Regions from separate parts of the Aliivibrio sp. S2TY2 genome, predicted to be linked through region 3. Evidence: predicted binding sites of a transcription regulator. Region 3 holds the regulator's gene; each other region holds the start of a gene.

What was found. Region 3 encodes CRP, which controls carbon source genes, mostly activating them, when cyclic AMP is high. Its sites were predicted from a motif close to TGTGANNNNNNTCACA; they were not measured.
Region 1: a site for CRP is predicted at 1,863-1,878, ahead of PVK63_RS15460 (NupC/NupG family nucleoside CNT transporter). Genes of this name have one in related genera too.
Region 2: a site for CRP is predicted at 3,998-4,013, ahead of typA (translational GTPase TypA). Genes of this name have one in related genera too.

What each region holds. Positions count from the first base shown of each region.
Region 1 covers NZ_JARACS010000011.1:49,374-55,203, reverse strand. Annotated here, with positions in the region: gene PVK63_RS15470 (ABC transporter permease) at 1-1,002, opposite strand, end outside; gene PVK63_RS15465 (DUF2301 domain-containing membrane protein) at 1,137-1,697, opposite strand; gene PVK63_RS15460 (NupC/NupG family nucleoside CNT transporter) at 2,124-3,338, shown strand; gene PVK63_RS15455 (anaerobic C4-dicarboxylate transporter) at 3,416-4,744, opposite strand; gene metA (homoserine O-acetyltransferase MetA) at 5,000-5,830, opposite strand, start outside.
Region 2 covers NZ_JARACS010000004.1:168,475-174,304, forward strand. Annotated here, with positions in the region: gene glnG (nitrogen regulation protein NR(I)) at 1-274, opposite strand, end outside; gene glnL (nitrogen regulation protein NR(II)) at 317-1,372, opposite strand; gene PVK63_RS08940 (DUF4124 domain-containing protein) at 1,454-1,981, opposite strand; gene glnA (glutamate--ammonia ligase) at 2,147-3,556, opposite strand; gene typA (translational GTPase TypA) at 4,114-5,830, shown strand, end outside.
Region 3 covers NZ_JARACS010000007.1:53,231-59,060, forward strand. Annotated here, with positions in the region: gene astA (arginine N-succinyltransferase) at 1-592, shown strand, start outside; gene astD (succinylglutamate-semialdehyde dehydrogenase) at 605-2,062, shown strand; gene PVK63_RS12280 (DUF1338 domain-containing protein) at 2,075-2,869, shown strand; gene crp (cAMP-activated global transcriptional regulator CRP) at 2,940-3,572, opposite strand; gene PVK63_RS12290 (OsmC family protein) at 3,818-4,219, shown strand; gene hslU (HslU--HslV peptidase ATPase subunit) at 4,294-5,628, opposite strand; gene hslV (ATP-dependent protease subunit HslV) at 5,647-5,830, opposite strand, start outside.

The DNA of each region.
Region 1 (5,830 bases), on a different contig from region 3:
CCAAAAGCGTAAGGTGAATTGTGTCGGTAATAAGTTAGGAAAACGCCATCGCTGAGAGGCACTCCATAACATCATTATAGGAAGTGAAAGTGCGACAATGCCACTAAGACCAACAAAAAGAGATAGGCCAGGAAGGCGAATTCCCACTCTTCCCGATATTTGCCAATGACGGCAGTGTTGCGTTATTCCCCACTCTAAAAAACGATGTAATCCAATAAGTAATAAGCAAAGTAAAAGAAGGATCATAGCGCCAGCCGCCGCTCTGGGTTGTAATTGAATATCAGGATCACTAAACCATTGCCAGACTAATACTGCAAAGGTAGGAGGATTGGTTGAACCAAGGATCAAACTGACATCAACAACGGATACGCTATAGGCAATTACCGCTAATATTGGAAAGCGGGCTTTTCTTAACCATTGTGGAAAAATACATTTCCACCAAATCTGATGTCGTTGATACCCAAGACTGGCTGCAACTCTCTCTGATTTATCCACCTGTAATTGCTGCATTATAGGAATACTCATCAGCAGTAAAAAAGGCACTTCTTTAATAATTAAAACCAGAATTAACCCAATGTTAGCAGAATCATTGATAATGACAGGGAACTCAAATACCCAAAAAGGATTCAGGAGCCTTGCTATCATTCCAGTTGGTGAAAAAAGAAAAGCAAAGCCAATAGCAAAAGCAACATGAGGCATAGCAAGCAGTGGGGATAGTAAAGGTTCTACTTTTTTCCAAACAGGTTGCTGCCAAGTGGCTTGTAGAATAGCAAACGCAACAATACAAGAAACAAAAGTACTAACAAAAGCACTAGTAAGTGTTAGGAATATTGAATGTGAAACGCCACTCCATTCGAGAGCAGATAAATAACCGTCTAGTGAAAATGTAGACAGACCAATAGAGGGCATATAACTCAATGAAGCGCTCAATACGCCGAGCACACCAGGAGCAATAGGAAGAATGCACACAATAACAAGAAAAATATAGAAAATAGGTAATATCATGGTCTTGCTATTAATGCCTTAGTTAAGAGTTAGATTACTTCAAACATCAAGAAGTAACTTATGCCATACAGTGTTACCGGCGTGAACGGTGTAAAGCTAAAAGTAAACTAATTAGTTCATTTTTGGAAGTGCTAATTTTGATAGAGTTTTTTGTTACCAATATCAAAATGTAATGGCATCTTCCATTTTTGTATTGATAGAAAAAGAAAAATGACAGCACAAAGAGAAAAACAAAGAATAGCGACTATCCATACCTCTAGGGCAAACATAAAGGTGGATATACATAAGAGGGTAGGAACCATTTTTAATCCTGCTACTTTAAAGCAGAATGACTCTTTAAGTGCAATGCCTGAAAAAGTAACAAACATAAAGCCTAAAGGTATCCAAAGGAGTTGAGAGTCATCAAGTTGAGTGAGTAATATCAGTCCAATCCATGCAGACCAAGTGATGATCATTCGTACCTTTTTATCATAAACATGCAAATTAGCAGCACTCATTGCACAAGATAAGGCAAGCAAAGCTAGCGAGAGTGTTTTAATTGGTAAGTTGATTAATATGAGTGAGATATCATCAGCAATAGCAAGGCTACTTAACAGCAATGCTAAGGAAAATAATGTTATCCCTGAGCGATAAGTAATAACGCTGATCTTATCAAGAAGGTCAAGTGTTTCAATGTATTCTGTATTTGCCATTTTGAGGCCTTATAGTAGGGGGGCTCTTTATATTAACTCTAGCATGCTTGGCTTGATGAACTTATGTGATATTCGTAGTTAATGCGTTTTTTCGTTATTTTTGTAACCATTTGTTTTTGTAGTTTGTGTATATTTGCTGTGAATATTTTTCAGATAAGTAAAATTTGTGATTTAATTCACATATTTCGTGATTTTAAATCTGCTCTATGTATACTCCTACCCCCAATACAAGCCGTCACATGGAACAGTGAATGACCCCAAGGACTTGGACCAGCTACTGTTAAACAGCTTGTAAGGGTAATCAATGAACATACTTATTTCTATCATCACTTCCTCTTGGTGTAGTCACTCCTCACCGATCTCGTCATCTACGATGGCAACCCCTTTTGTTTCTTCTTTTTATTCTAAAATTTCATAGGCGTAATTATGACTATTTTATTTAGCCTATTAGGCATGTGTGCACTTATCTTTTGTGCATGGGTATTTTCTGAGAAACGTTCAGCAATTAATTGGAAGACCGTATCTAGAGCCTTTTTATTACAACTCTCTTTTGCTGCTCTGGTGTTGTATTTTCCATGGGGGCAGGCCGCATTGGCAGGATTAAGTAATGGCGTCGCTAGCCTACTTGGTTTTGCTGATGAAGGTATTGCTTTCTTATTTGGTGATTTAGCTTCCAGTGGTTTCATTTTTGCAATTCGTGTTCTTCCTATCATTATCTTTTTCAGTGCTCTTATCTCCGCGTTATATTATTTAGGCATCATGCAAAAAGTCATCGCAATTCTTGGCGGTGCAATTCAAAAATTCCTCGGTACAAGTAAAGTAGAATCTCTCGTTGCAACTGGTAACATCTTCCTTTCTCAAGGTGAATCTCCCCTTCTTATTCGTCCATTCCTAGCTCAAATGACACGTTCTGAACTGTTTGCTGTAATGGCGGGTGGTATGGCATCGGTTGCAGGTAGTGTGCTTGGCGGTTATGCAGGTTTAGGGGTAGAGCTTAAATACCTAATCGCAGCAAGCTTCATGGCAGCACCAGGTAGCTTATTAATGGCGAAAATCTTAGTTCCTGAGCAAGCGACTCCTGTTGATCAGCATGAACTAACCATTGATAAGAGTGAACAAAGTAATGTGGTGGATGCGCTAGCAAGTGGTGCAATGAACGGCATGAAAGTCGCGGTTGCTGTAGGTACTATGCTAATTGCGTTTGTGAGTGTTATCGCAATGGTAAACAGTGGCCTAGAAATGGTGGGTGAATGGTTTGGTTTTGCGGGCATTACACTACAAACATTATTCGGTTACTTGTTTGCACCTGTTGCATGGATCATTGGTGTACCTAAGCATGAAATGATCATGGCGGGTTCTTATATCGGTCAAAAAGTAGTACTGAATGAGTTTGTTGCTTTCATCGACTTTGTTCAACATAAAGATCAATTATCTGCTTATACTCAAGTTATTATCACGTTTGCATTATGTGGTTTTGCTAACATTGGTTCTATTGCGATTCAATTAGGCTCTATTGGTGTGATGGCTCCTGAGCGTCGTGCTGAAGTTGCGAACATGGGTTTTAAAGCGGTACTGGCTGGTACGTTAGCTAACTTGATGAGTGCATGTTTAGCGGGTCTATTCTTTAGTTTATCGATGTAATTACTTTAAGCTAAAACAAAGCCCATGCAGTATGAGAATACGCATGGGCTTTTTTATTTTTTAAATGACTATTTTAATTAACCAATTACTATTTGGCCTAATACATAGCCAAGTATACAGGCAGAAACTACCCCGATTAAACCGACTGACATAAATGAGTGGTTAAAGTAGTACTTACCAATTTTGGTTGTTCCTGAGCTATCAAAGTTCACCGTTGCAATGTCTGATGGGTAGTTCGGAATGAAGAAATAACCATATACCGCAGGCATTAAACCAATCACCAAGGCAGGCTCTAATCCTAGAGCAAGACCAACAGGTAACATCATACGAGCCGTTGCGGCTTGTGAGTTTACTACAACAGATACAATGAATAATGCTAAAGCAAACGTCCAAGGGTGAAGCGTAACCATATCTACAATGCCCGCTCTAAACTGAGGCATCGCATATTGGAAATACGTATCAGACATCCATGCGATACCAAAGATAGCGATTGCCGCAACCATACCTGATTTAAATACCACACCATTAGGCACATCACGAGGATCGGTTTTCGTCGCTAATAGAATGACACCACCAAACGCCAACATCATCATTTGGATAACAACAGACATTTTGATTGGCGCACCACCTTCGGTGATCGTTCTCACTTCTGGCCACATTGCGATAACAACGATAGAAACAATCGCACCTAAAAAGATAAGTACTGCGTTGCGTGCTGTTGTTGGTAGTTTCTCATCTAAAGAAGTTGATGTTGTATTTAAGATTTTTTCACGCCAAACAGGATCTTTTAAACGAGCTTGGTATTCTTCATCATCTTCTAATTCTTTACCACGGCGTAAGCTATAAAGCGCTAACATTAATGTACCGAATAGCGTTGCTGGCACGGTTACCAGTAAGATAGACATTAGAGTAATAGAAGCGTCAATATCCACTAGTTGTGCTAGATAATACACAACCGCAGCAGAAAGAGGTGAGGCAGTAATAGCGATTTGAGAAGCGACAGAAGCTGCGGCCATTGGGCGCTCAGGACGAATGCCATTCTTTAATGCCACATCACCAATGATAGGCATAATAGAATAAACAGCATGACCAGTACCTAGTAGGAATGTCATTGCATACGTAACAAAAGGGGCAATGATGGTGACGCGTTTAGGGTTCTTTCTTAAGATCCGTTCAGCCACTTGTAGCATGTATTTCAACCCACCTGCCGCTTCTAATATAGAGGCACAAGTAACAACGGCCAAAATGATTAACATGACGGTGACTGGCGGAGAGGTTGGTGGCATTTTGAAGATAAAGACTTCAATCACCAAACCAATCCCAGAGACAACCCCTAAGCCAATTCCACCAAATCGGGAACCGATATAGAGTACGAGTAATAAAAAGAGAAATTCAAAATACAACATAGATCCACCTGCATAAATTTTATTTATAATTAAAATTAACTACAGGCATTAATACCTTATATTTCATAGGGTTTTATTGAGCGAGTTCTCATTTGAATTGTTGTTGATTTTATAAATAGAGGCTTGATTGATCTGAATTAAATGAAGGAGTTGTTTCTATTTTAAAAGAAAAAAATGGGCTCTAGTTATCAGATAACAAAGACTGTTTTGTGCTTGGGATTAGGCATTAACAGTGCGTTAATGCCTGAAGATAAATTAATCTCGTGTAAAATTCTGCTCTGAAAAGTGCTCAAGATCGTACGGTGTTTGTTGGTAAACACAGTAATTGAGCCAGTTAGAAAACAGTAAGTGTCCGTGACTGCGCCACGTTGCTTTAGGGGGGAGTTTAGGATTGTCATCAGTATAGTAATTTAGTGGGATGGTTGGTTCCATGCCTTCACCAAGATCACGAACGTACTCATTATGCAGAGTAAAAGAGTCGTATTCAGGGTGACCTGTAACAAACACATTTCGTTTATCTTTAGTTGCTGCTAAGTAGACCCCAGCTTGTTCAGACGTTGCTAGAATATCTAAATCAGTATGTTCGCTTAAATATTTAGCTGAGAAATCAGCGTAACGAGAGTGAGGCGCTAAAAATTGATCATCAAAACCTCGTAAAATAGGGTGGTGCTGATCGAGATTATCATGATTATACACGCCGGATAACTTCTCTTTACGTGTACGTTTTGGTAAATCATAAAGCAGTTTTAAGCCAGCTTGTGCAGCCCAACAAACATAGAGGCTTGAAGTCACATGATCTTTTGCCCATGTCATAATGGTTTGTAAGTGATCCCAATAAATCACATCTTCAAATTGCACTAAACCTAATGGTGCGCCAGTGATGATCAGTCCATCAAAGTTACGATTTTTAATGCCTTCAAATTGACGATAAAAAGTATCTAAATGCTCGGTTGGTGTATTTTTACTGGTGCGATTATCAATGCGTAATAGCTCTACATCTACTTGTAGTGGGCTATTAGAGAGTAAGCGTAAAAATTGAGTTTCTGTTTCGATCTTCTTTGGCATCAAATTTAAAATGATCACCTT
Region 2 (5,830 bases), on a different contig from region 3:
TAACGGCTGCATCTAAATCCGAATGCGCGGTCATTATAATGACAGGCAGTTCAGGGTAATTTTCTTGAACGTGGTTAAGTAAAGATAGGCCATCCATTCCCGGCATACGAATATCCGATATGAGCACATCTGGCACATTACGCTCTAGGGCTTGAATGACACTTTCAGCATCACCAAAACTTTCACACATCATGTTTGTACTGGTTAAGGTTTTCTCTAATACCCAGCGAATCGAGCTGTCATCATCGACAACCCAAATATATCCTTTGCTCATAAATTGTACTCCGTAGCCACTTAAGTGTGTTATTGGTTATGGTTATTTAAGTGGAAGATAAATAGTAAATACGGTCTTTCCAGGCCAGCTTGTGACGTCAATTTTTCCGTTATGTTGATCGATAAGGTTTTGCGAGATCGAGAGCCCAAGCCCTGTGCCTCCTTCTCGTGCACTGACCATGGGATAGAATAAAGTGTCTTGAATATGGCTAGGTATGCCAGGTCCATTGTCAGTAATATCAATTTTGACAGCAAGGCGATGGCGCTGACCATAAATATTGGTTTGAAAATCAGTACGAGTACGTAAAGTGATAGTGCCATCGGGTTGGTCTTTGAGTACTTCAGCTGCGTTACTAACAATATTGAGGATGGCCTGTTCTATTTGCTCTGCATCCATATCAAAATCGGGCAAGCTAGGGTCATAATCTCGAATGATTCGTACCTGATAACTGGAGTTAAGCTCAATCAGTTGGCGGACTTTTTCAATGACAGCGTGTAGGTTTTCTGGTTTTTTGTGGCCTAATTTTTGAGGCCCTAATAGGCGATCAACTAAGTTTCGCAGTCGGTCTGCTTGCTCAATAATGATTTGAGTGTACTCATGTAATTCAGGTTTTGGCAGCATTCGTTCGAGCAGTTGTGCTGCGCCACGTAACCCCCCTAATGGGTTTTTAATTTCATGAGCCAAACTACGAACCAAGACTTTAGCGGCTTGTTGTTGAGCATGTTGATTAATCTCTTGAGACAAACGGCGTTGTTGTTCGATTTGGCGAATTTCAACCAATAGGTAAAGTGATTTTTCGATCTCAATGGGGCTTGATGTGACTTCAATATAAAGTGATCGGTCATCAATCATGATTTGAACATCACTATCCGTCACGCTCTGGCCTGTTGTTAGCGGTTGCATTAAGGTGGAGAGATCAAATTTAGAGTGGTGAAATAGCTCATCAAAACGATGTTGAGCCATTCGCTGCGCGCTTTGAGAAAAGAGTTGCTCTGCTGCTGGATTGGCATAATGAATAGTACGGTGATCATCCAGTAATAAAATCGCCGTTACTTGGTGCTCAAGCAGCTGTGTTGAAAAGTCCATCGTTAACATCATCGTCCTTGTATCGCAAAACCCATCTTGCACCATTGTAGTGCATTGCACCTTGCTTGTCAGACAGGAACTGAAGCGGTTCCTTTAGTTTGTTGATGGGCGATGCAAAAAAACAGTAATAATAGGTGATGATGCAATTCTCTTGCCGTCTTTCAGAGCAATAACGGTAATGAGGTGGGTTCCTCTATTTATGTTTTTTAGTTTCCACTCGGTGGATGTTTGTGGCGGACCATAAGGTGCACCATCGAGCAGTAACTGTAATTTTTCATTAATGCTGAGCTTACGTGTGAGTTCAGTTAATACGGTGATATGACCTCGAGAACTGCGGATTGTTTCTTCTTGTTGTAAGTTAGTCACTGAGATAGCGAGTGGCTTGAGTTTCTTTTTCATTGGCTTGGTTGTGGGTGCTGTTTTTTTCGAATGTTCAGGCACTGCTGGCGAGGTTTCAAGGCTAGTAGTAGGTGACAAAGAGATCGTTGTTACAGGCCCCTTACTAAGAGGTGCGCTATCACTAAAATGGCGAACGCCCTTACTGTCTTCCCAGGTGTAAATCGTATTAGCGAAAATAGATGCTGAGAGTAAGCTAAAAAGGATGAAAAAAATATAACGCATAATGTCACCATGGTATTGATGTCATAACGATACTGCAGAAATGAAATCTAGGTAAGTGTGAGCCTATTAGAATTACTGTTAAAAGAGAAATTGCCAACATAAAAAAGGCTCGCTTGTGAAGCGAGCCTAAAAATAGCAATTTGATTTCAAACTGTTGCGTCAGAATTAAACTGAGTAATACATTTCAAACTCAAGTGGGTGAACCGCTGTGTTGATTGCTTCAACATCTTGAGACTTAAGTTTGATGTAAGAATCAATAAAGTCATCAGAGAACACGCCGCCAGAGGTTAAGAATTCACGGTCAGTATCTAGCGCTTGTAGAGCAACATCTAGAGACTCAGCTACTGTTGGGATTTCTGCCGCTTCTTCCGCAGGAAGGTCGTACAGATCCTTATCCATAGCTTCACCTGGGTGGATCTTGTTCTTAATTCCGTCAAGACCAGCCATTAGCATTGCTGAGTAGCATAGGTATGGGTTAGCCGCTGGGTCACCAAAACGAACTTCGATACGACGTGCTTTCGGGCTTGGTACCACAGGGATACGGATAGAAGCAGAACGGTTACGTGCAGAGTATGCAAGCATAACAGGTGCTTCAAATCCAGGAACAAGACGCTTGTATGAGTTTGTTGATGGGTTAGCAAATGCGTTGATTGCACGAGCATGCTTGATGATGCCGCCAATGTAGTAGATAGCCATTTCAGATAGGCCGCCGTACTTATCACCAGCAAACAGGTTTACACCGTCTTTTGCTAGAGATTGGTGAACGTGCATACCAGAACCGTTATCGCCAACCAGTGGTTTAGGCATGAAAGTCGCTGTTTTACCGTAAGCGTGCGCTACGTTATGAACAACGTACTTATAGATTTGAGTCTCATCTGCTTTTGTTGTTAGTGTGTTGAAGCGTGTTGCGATCTCATTTTGACCAGCAGTTGCTACTTCATGGTGGTGTGCTTCAACAACAAGGCCCATTTCTTCCATGATTAAACACATAGCAGAACGGATATCTTGAGAAGAATCAACAGGAGCTACTGGGAAGTAACCGCCTTTAACACCTGGACGGTGGCCTTTATTGCCGCCTTCGTATTCAGTACCTGAGTTCCAAGCTGCTTCGATATCGTCAATTTTGAAGAAAGAACCAGACATGTCAGTGTTGAAACGAACATCATCAAATAGGAAGAATTCTGGCTCAGGACCGATTAGCACAGTGTCAGCGATACCTGTTGAACGCATGTATTCTTCAGAACGCTTAGCGATAGAGCGTGGGTCACGATCGTAACCTTGCAGTGTTGCTGGTTCAAGAATGTCACAACGAATGTTTAGTGTTGGATCCGCTGTGAATGGGTCAAGTACCGCACTTGCTGCATCTGGCATCATTACCATGTCAGATTCGTTAATGCCTTTCCAGCCTGCAACTGAAGAACCATCGAACATTTTACCTTCTTCAAAGAAGTCGGCGTCAACTTGATGAGAAGGAATTGAGATATGTTGCTCTTTACCTTTTGTATCGGTAAAGCGTAAATCAATAAATTTTACTTCGTTCTCTTGAATTAGAGCTAATACGTTTTCTACTGACATGTAGGATAACCTCCAGTGTTATAATATAAATATTGGCCAGCTAAGCTGTTATTTACTATGTAGCTAGAACTGTGCCAAAAGTAATAATCCTTTATTATTAATGACTTGCGTTTTTAATTTACTAAAACCCATCTTTAACTGCACTAATTTGATCCCTGTTTGCACCATTATTGTGCGTTGCAATAGGAAAGTGCAGATAAAAATAAATTGTCATTAATTACTTCTATCCGCTATTCAGCAGTGAAATGGAAAATTTGTCAATCTAATTCCAACATAAAATTAAATTATTAGTAACAATGCTGCTCTTAAGGTATTGATAAATATATCCTTTAGTTTTTTGGTAAAGATAATAAAGTTATTAGCTAGATTGCATAAACCTCGCTAGAGTTGGTCGTTTTTACAGCGTTTTTTGGGGCTGTATTAAATTAATTTAAAAATAATTGTGTCTTTAATCACATATTTCGTGGGTTTTGCGCTAAAATCTGTTAAATTATTGACCGTTTTTAAACCAAGTAGTGCCAATGGTGGCTCTACATGCTCTGAGTGAATTTGAATCCATGTCTACTCCACAGATTGATAAACTAAGAAATATCGCAATTATTGCGCACGTTGACCACGGTAAAACAACCTTGGTTGATAAGCTATTACAACAATCAGGCACACTAGAATCATCTCGTGGTGAGACTGAAGAACGCGTAATGGACTCGAACGACATCGAGAAAGAGCGTGGTATTACGATCCTTGCTAAAAATACAGCAATTAACTGGAACGATTACCGCATCAACATCGTAGATACTCCTGGACACGCCGATTTCGGTGGTGAAGTTGAGCGTATCATGTCTATGGTTGATTCTGTTCTTCTTATCGTAGATGCTGTTGACGGCCCAATGCCTCAAACGCGTTTCGTTACACAAAAAGCATTCTCACACGGTCTTAAGCCAATCGTTGTAATCAACAAGATTGACCGTCCTGGTGCTCGTCCTGATTGGGTTATGGATCAAATCTTTGATCTATTCGACAACTTAGGCGCAACTGATGAGCAACTAGACTTCACTACTGTTTACGCATCAGCACTTAACGGCTGGGCGACAATGGAAGAAGGCGAGACTGGCGAAAACATGGAACCATTGTTCCAAGCAGTAGTTGATAACGTAGATGCGCCAAGCGTAGACATCGACGGTTCTCTACAAATGCAAGTTTCTCAACTAGATTACAACTCTTATGTTGGTGTTATCGGTGTTTGTCGTGTTACTCGTGGTTCTGTAAAAGCAAACCAACAAGTAACTATCGTAGGCGCAGATGGTTCTAAGCGTAATGGTAAAGTAGGTACAGTTCTTGGCTACCTAGGTCTTGACCGTCACGAAGTTGAAGTTGCAAATGCTGGTGACATCATTGCAATCACAGGTCTTGGTGAGCTGAAAATTTCAGACACAATCTGTGACGTAAACAACGTTGAAGCGATGAAGCCACTGTCTGTTGATGAACCAACAGTAACAATGACTTTCCAAGTAAACAACTCACCTTTCGCTGGTAAAGAAGGTAAGTTCGTTACTTCACGTAACATCCTTGAGCGTCTAGAAAAAGAACTAGTTCACAACGTAGCATTACGTGTTGAGCAAGCGTCAGATCCAGATAAATTCCGCGTATCAGGCCGTGGTGAACTTCACCTATCTATCCTGATCGAAAACATGCGTCGTGAAGGTTTCGAGCTAGCAGTATCTCGTCCAGAAGTTATCATCAAACATGATGAAAACGGTGTTCTAACAGAACCGTTTGAAACAGTAACTATCGATGTTATGGAAGAGCACCAAGGTGCAATCATGGAAAACATCGGTATCCGTAAGGGTGAGCTAACAGATATGGCTCCAGATGGTAAAGGCCGTATTCGTATGGACTTCATGATGCCTTCTCGTGGTCTTATCGGTTTCCAAACTGAATTCCTAACAATGACGTCTGGTTCTGGTCTAATTTACCACTCGTTTGATCACTACGGTCCACACAAAGGTGGCGAAATTGGTCAACGTGCTAACGGCGTATTAATCTCGAACGGTATGGGTAAAGCAGTAACTTACTCTCTATTCAACCTTCAAGATCGTGGCCGTTTATTTGCAGAGCACGGTGATGAAGTATATGAAGGTCAAATCATCGGTATTCATAACCGTGCTAACGACCTGACTATCAACTGTCTACGTGGTAAGCAACTGACTAACGTACGTGCATCTGGTACTGATGAAGCTCAAACGCTTTCTCCTGCTATCAAATACACACTTGAGC
Region 3 (5,830 bases):
TAAAGCGCGTTTTTTAATGATGGCGGAACATCCGCATCGTTTTTCAGACACTATTTTTGCAGAAATGCGTGGTGTTTCTGATGCAGAAGGGGAGTCACCATTTTGGAAATGGCTGCAAAAACACTTCTTCTCAATTGATTTTACTGAAGCGGATTATCTAACGGGTATTGGATATAAAGGATTCATTGCTGATCTTATGCCTAAGCTACCAATCTACGTTAGCTTATTAAGTAAAGAGGCTCAGGCGGTTATCGGTAAGGTGCATGACAACACTAAACCTGCTCTAAGACTATTAGAAAATGAAGGTTTCCGCTGTCGAGGTTATGTCGATATTTTTGATGCAGGGCCAACGGTTGAATGTGATTTACGCAGCATTGAATCGGTGCGAAATTCATTTAAAGCTAAAGTTATCATCACAGAGCATAACAGCTCACAGCAGTATTTAATTGCAAACACATCGTTTGAGAATTTCAGAGCAACAGCAACCACCGCCGCTTATGATAAAGCGACTGATACCGTTCATTTAACGCAAGAAGCGGCAACGGCATTGCAAGTAGAAGTGGATGATTACGTACGTTTATTAGCTCAATAGAGGACAAAGGATATGACACATTGGATTGCAGGGGATTGGGTTTCAGGACAAGGTGAAACCATACAATCAGTAAGCCCATACAACAGTGAAGTGGTGTGGGAAGGAGACAGCGCAACCAAAGAACAGGTTGAGTCAGCTGTTAGTGCGGCACGTCATGCCTTTATTGAGTGGAAAAAACAGCCTTTTGAAGCGCGCCAAGCGGTTATCGAGCGCTTTGCTGAATTGGTAAAAGAGAATGCTGATAAAGTTGCTGAAGTTATTGCAAAAGAGACGGGTAAACCTTTCTGGGAAACAAAAACCGAAGCGGGAGCTATGGTGGGGAAAATCGCGATTTCCGTTCGTGCTTACCATGAAAGAACGCCACATAAAGAGCGTGAAGCAGCAGGGAATAAAATTGTACTAAGACATCGCCCACTAGGAGTAATGGCTGTCTTTGGACCGTATAACTTCCCAGGACACCTACCAAATGGTCATATCGTTCCTGCGTTACTTGCGGGTAATACCGTGGTATTAAAACCTTCAGAGCAAACACCATGGACCAGTGAAGTAATTATGCAGCTGTGGCAGCAAGCCGGTTTACCTAATGGAGTGATTAACTTAGTACAAGGTGCTCGTGAAACGGGTGAAGCACTGGCTAGCGCTAAAGGGATTGATGGGTTGTTGTTTACCGGCAGTGCGAATACAGGGCATATTTTACATCGCCAATTTGCAGGAGATACAGGGAAAATGCTGGCCCTAGAAATGGGGGGGAATAACCCAATGGTGATCTCTCATAATTTTGGAGATCGAGAAGCGACGGTTTATACCATTATTCAGTCAGCTTTTATCAGTGCTGGTCAGCGTTGTACTTGTGCTCGTCGTCTGTATGTGCCAAAAGGCCAAGCTGGAGATGAGTTAGTTGTGCGTCTTGTTGAAGTCGCAAAAAGCATTGTGGTTGACCAACCTTTTGCTGATAACGTGCCATTCATGGGACCGCAAATATCAGTCGCTGCGGCAGAGTTTATTTTAAATGCCCAGAAGAATTTACAAGCTTTAGGTGGTGAATCACTGCTTGAGGCGAAAAGCTTAGGCCACGCTTTTGTTTCTCCGGGCATTATCGATGCGACTAATGTAGCTGAATTACCGGATGAAGAATACTTTGGCCCATTATTGCAAATAGTACGCTATGAAACGTTAGAAGAAGCGGTAGAGCTTGCTAATGACACTCGTTATGGTTTATCGGCAGGCCTTGTTTCAACGGATGACAATGAGTGGGAATATTTTGTAGAGCATATTCGCGCAGGTATTGTAAATCGTAACCGTCAATTAACTGGAGCAAGTGGTGACGCGCCATTTGGTGGTCCGGGGGCATCAGGCAATATGAAACCAAGTGCCTACTATGCAGCAGATTATTGTGCCTACCCAATGGCCTCAATGGAAGGCGATGCCTGTGAAATTCCCGCTCAACTGTCTCCGGGTTTAACTTTATAAGAGGTAATAGGCATGAATAACGTAACGTCTTTATTTTCGTCATTATGGCAAGATTATATTACTCGTTTATCCCCATCGGCAGGAAGGGTTCATCAGTTATTATCTAATGGCGATGAATTGATTAACGATCACATTGCATTACGTACGTTTAATTTGCCTAAGGTTGGCTTGCAAACGTTAGCCGCCCCATTTTTAGCAATAGGGTATAAAGCGTGTGAGACGTATGATTTTGAAGCGAAAAAACTCAAAGCACAGCATTTTGAGCATCCAGATCCTAATGCGCCACTTGTTTTTATTAGTGAGATTTTAGTCGAAGAGTTATCACCTGAGTCCCAGAACATTATTCATGCTTTGGTTGAACAAGTGCCTGCGCATTATTTTGCGACCAGCGATTTTCTTTCAGCGGGCCGCCCTTGGGCGTTAAGTTTTGAGGAATATCAAATCTTAGCAAAAGAGAGTGAGTACGCTTCTTGGCTGGCAGCTCATGGTTATGGTGCTAATCACTTTACGGTTTATATTAATCAGCTTGAAGCGTTTGCTGAAGTGGTTGATGTGAACCAACACTTACGTGATGCTGGTTTTGCAATGAACGAAGTGGGTGGTGAAGTGAAAGGCTCTCCTGAGGTTTACTTAGAACAGTCATCAACCATGGCCGATAAAGTGAAAGTGAGCTTTACTGAGGGTGAGTTTGACATCCCAGGTGGATTTTATGAGTTTGCTAAGCGTTATTCGCTACCTAATGGCAAGATATATACAGGATTTGTCGCGGCATCTGCTGATAAAATTTTTGAAAGCACAGACAGTTAATTCTAAAATTTAGGCATAAAAAAACGCAGCTCAAGGGCTGCGTTTTTATTCGTTTAAGATAAGCGTTAAATTAACGAGTACCGTAAACTACGATTGTTTTACCGTGTGCAGAGATCAAGTTTTGCTCTTCAAGCATCTTCAAGATACGGCCAACAGTTTCACGTGAACAACCTACAATTTGACCGATCTCTTGACGAGTGATCTTAATTTGCATGCCATCTGGGTGAGTCATTGCATCTGGTTGTTTAGCTAGATTCAATAGAGTCTGAGCGATACGGCCTGTAACGTCTAGGAATGCTAAATCACCTACTTTTTGGCTAGTGATTTGTAGACGAGTTGCCATTTGAGCAGAAAGACGCATCAGAATATCTGGGTTTACTTGAATAAGCTGACGGAATTTCTTAAATGAAATTTCAGCCACTTCACAAGGGCTTTTAGCACGAACCCATGCTGAACGTTCTTGACCTTCTTCAAACAAGCCAAGCTCACCGATGAAGTCACCTTGGTTAAGGTAAGAAAGGATCATTTCTTTACCTTCTTCATCTTTGATTAGTACAGCAACAGAACCTTTTACGATGTAGTAAAGTGTCTCAGCTTTTTCACCAGCGTGGATTAAAGTACTTTTTGAAGGGTACTTATGAATGTGACAATGAGATAAGAACCACTCTAATGTTGGGTCTGTCTGAGGTTTACCTAGAACCATACTTTATACTTCCTCTGCGTTTGCCAAGTAGGCGATGTCCATTTTAAAATAACTGAGCCAAATATCAGTTTGGCCTATAGAATATGGTTATCGGAACAAGGCTGCATGTTCGTTGAGATAATTGATAAAATCATACCTTGTTTCGCCGTTGATTTCTTGACTTTGATCGTATGAAATGTGCGACCAAGGGCACAATTTCGTGAAATGGATCACGAGTTTTCTTTTTATGTAGTAAAGAGGCTTTTATGAACGCTGAAGTTAAATGGATTGAGGGATTTACTTTCCTAGGTCAATCTCAATCTGGTCACTCTGTGGTAATGGATGGAAATGGTGGTGAAAAAGCCCCAAGCCCGATGGAAATGGTGTTAATGGCCGCTGGTGGATGCAGTTCTGTTGATGTTGTAGATGGACTTAAATCTGCAAATCAAAAAGTAACAGGCTGTATTGCTAAGTTATCAAGCGCGCGTCGTGAAACTGCGCCAAAGCTGTTTACTCATGTGAATATTCATTTTGAAGTGAGTGGTGATAATCTGGATCCTAGCATTGTTGAGCAAGTTACTGCTGATTCATTACAGAAGTATTGTTCAGTATGTTTAATGCTAGGTGAAGGCATTGATATGACACACTCTTGGGAAATAGTGGCTTAAAATAATGCGTTTCCTAAAGAGAAAGCCTCGCTAATTTTCATTAACGAGGCTTTATTTAGCATAAAGGCTAAAAATTACAGAATGAAGCGACTTAAATCTTCATCTGCGACTAGCTTGCCTAAACGCGAACTTACGTATTCAGCATCAACAACTAAGCTCTCGCCGTGTTTTTCAGAAGCATCGTAAGAGATCTCTTCCATTAGGCGTTCCATCACCGTATGTAAGCGACGAGCACCAATGTTTTCTGTACTTTCGTTTACTTGGAAAGCGGACTCAGCAATACGAGTGATGCCATCTTCAGTAAATTCAACGCTTACATTTTCGGTTGCCAATAGAGCTATGTATTGTTCAGTTAATGACGCGTTTGGTTCCGTTAAGATACGTTTGAAGTCATTTGCTGTTAATGCTTCAAGCTCAACACGGATAGGTAAACGGCCTTGTAACTCAGGGATTAGATCAGACGGTTTTGCCATCTGGAATGCACCCGATGTGATGAATAACATATGATCGGTTTTCACCATACCGTGTTTAGTGCTTACTGTGCTGCCCTCAACTAATGGCAGTAAATCACGTTGCACACCTTCACGAGAAACATCACCTGAATGAGAGTTTGAGCCTTTACAGATCTTGTCTATTTCATCGATAAATACGATACCGTGGTTTTCTACGTTAAAGATGGCTTGTTCTTTTAGTTCTTCAGGATTAACCAGTTTCACGCCTTCTTCTTCTGTTAGTGCTTTAAGGGCATCAACAATTTTCATCTTACGCTTTTTGGTTGTATTACCGCCTGATAGGTTTTGGAACATACCTTGAAGTTGGTTTGTCATCTCTTCCATACCAGGAGGAGCCATGATCTCTACACCAACCTGAGGTGCAGCAACATCCACTTCAATTTCTTTGTCGTCTAGTTTGCCTTCACGCAGTTTTTTACGGAAAGATTGACGGGTACCAGAATCATTATCGCCTTCTTCGTTATTACCCCATGCATCACGCGCTGGTGGTAATAAAATGTCTAGAATTCGGTCTTCTGCTTGCTCTTCAGCTCGGAATTTTACTTTTTCAACGGCCTGTTGGTGTGTCATTTTGATAGCAACATCGGTTAAATCACGAATGATACTCTCAACTTCTTTACCAACGTAACCTACTTCAGTGAACTTAGTCGCTTCAACTTTAATGAAAGGCGCATTTGCTAACTTCGCCAAACGACGTGCAATCTCTGTTTTACCTACACCAGTAGGACCAATCATTAGGATGTTTTTAGGCGTAACTTCGGCACGTAAATTTGGTTCCAATTGCATACGACGCCAGCGGTTACGAAGTGCAATCGCGACTGAACGTTTTGCTTTATCTTGACCAATAATATGGCTATCTAGTTCGTGTACAATTTCACGAGGAGTCATTTCAGACATGGGAATTCCTTATTTTGGTTAAGCGTTCAGTTCTTCAACGGTGTGATTGTGGTTGGTGTATACGTCGATATCACCAGCAATAGTTAACGCTTTTGTGGCAATTTCACGAGCATCTAAATCGGTATTCTCCAGTAATGCGGTCGCTGCAGAGCGAGCAAAATAGCCACCAGAACCGATAGTCAGTAAATCATTGTCCGCGTTG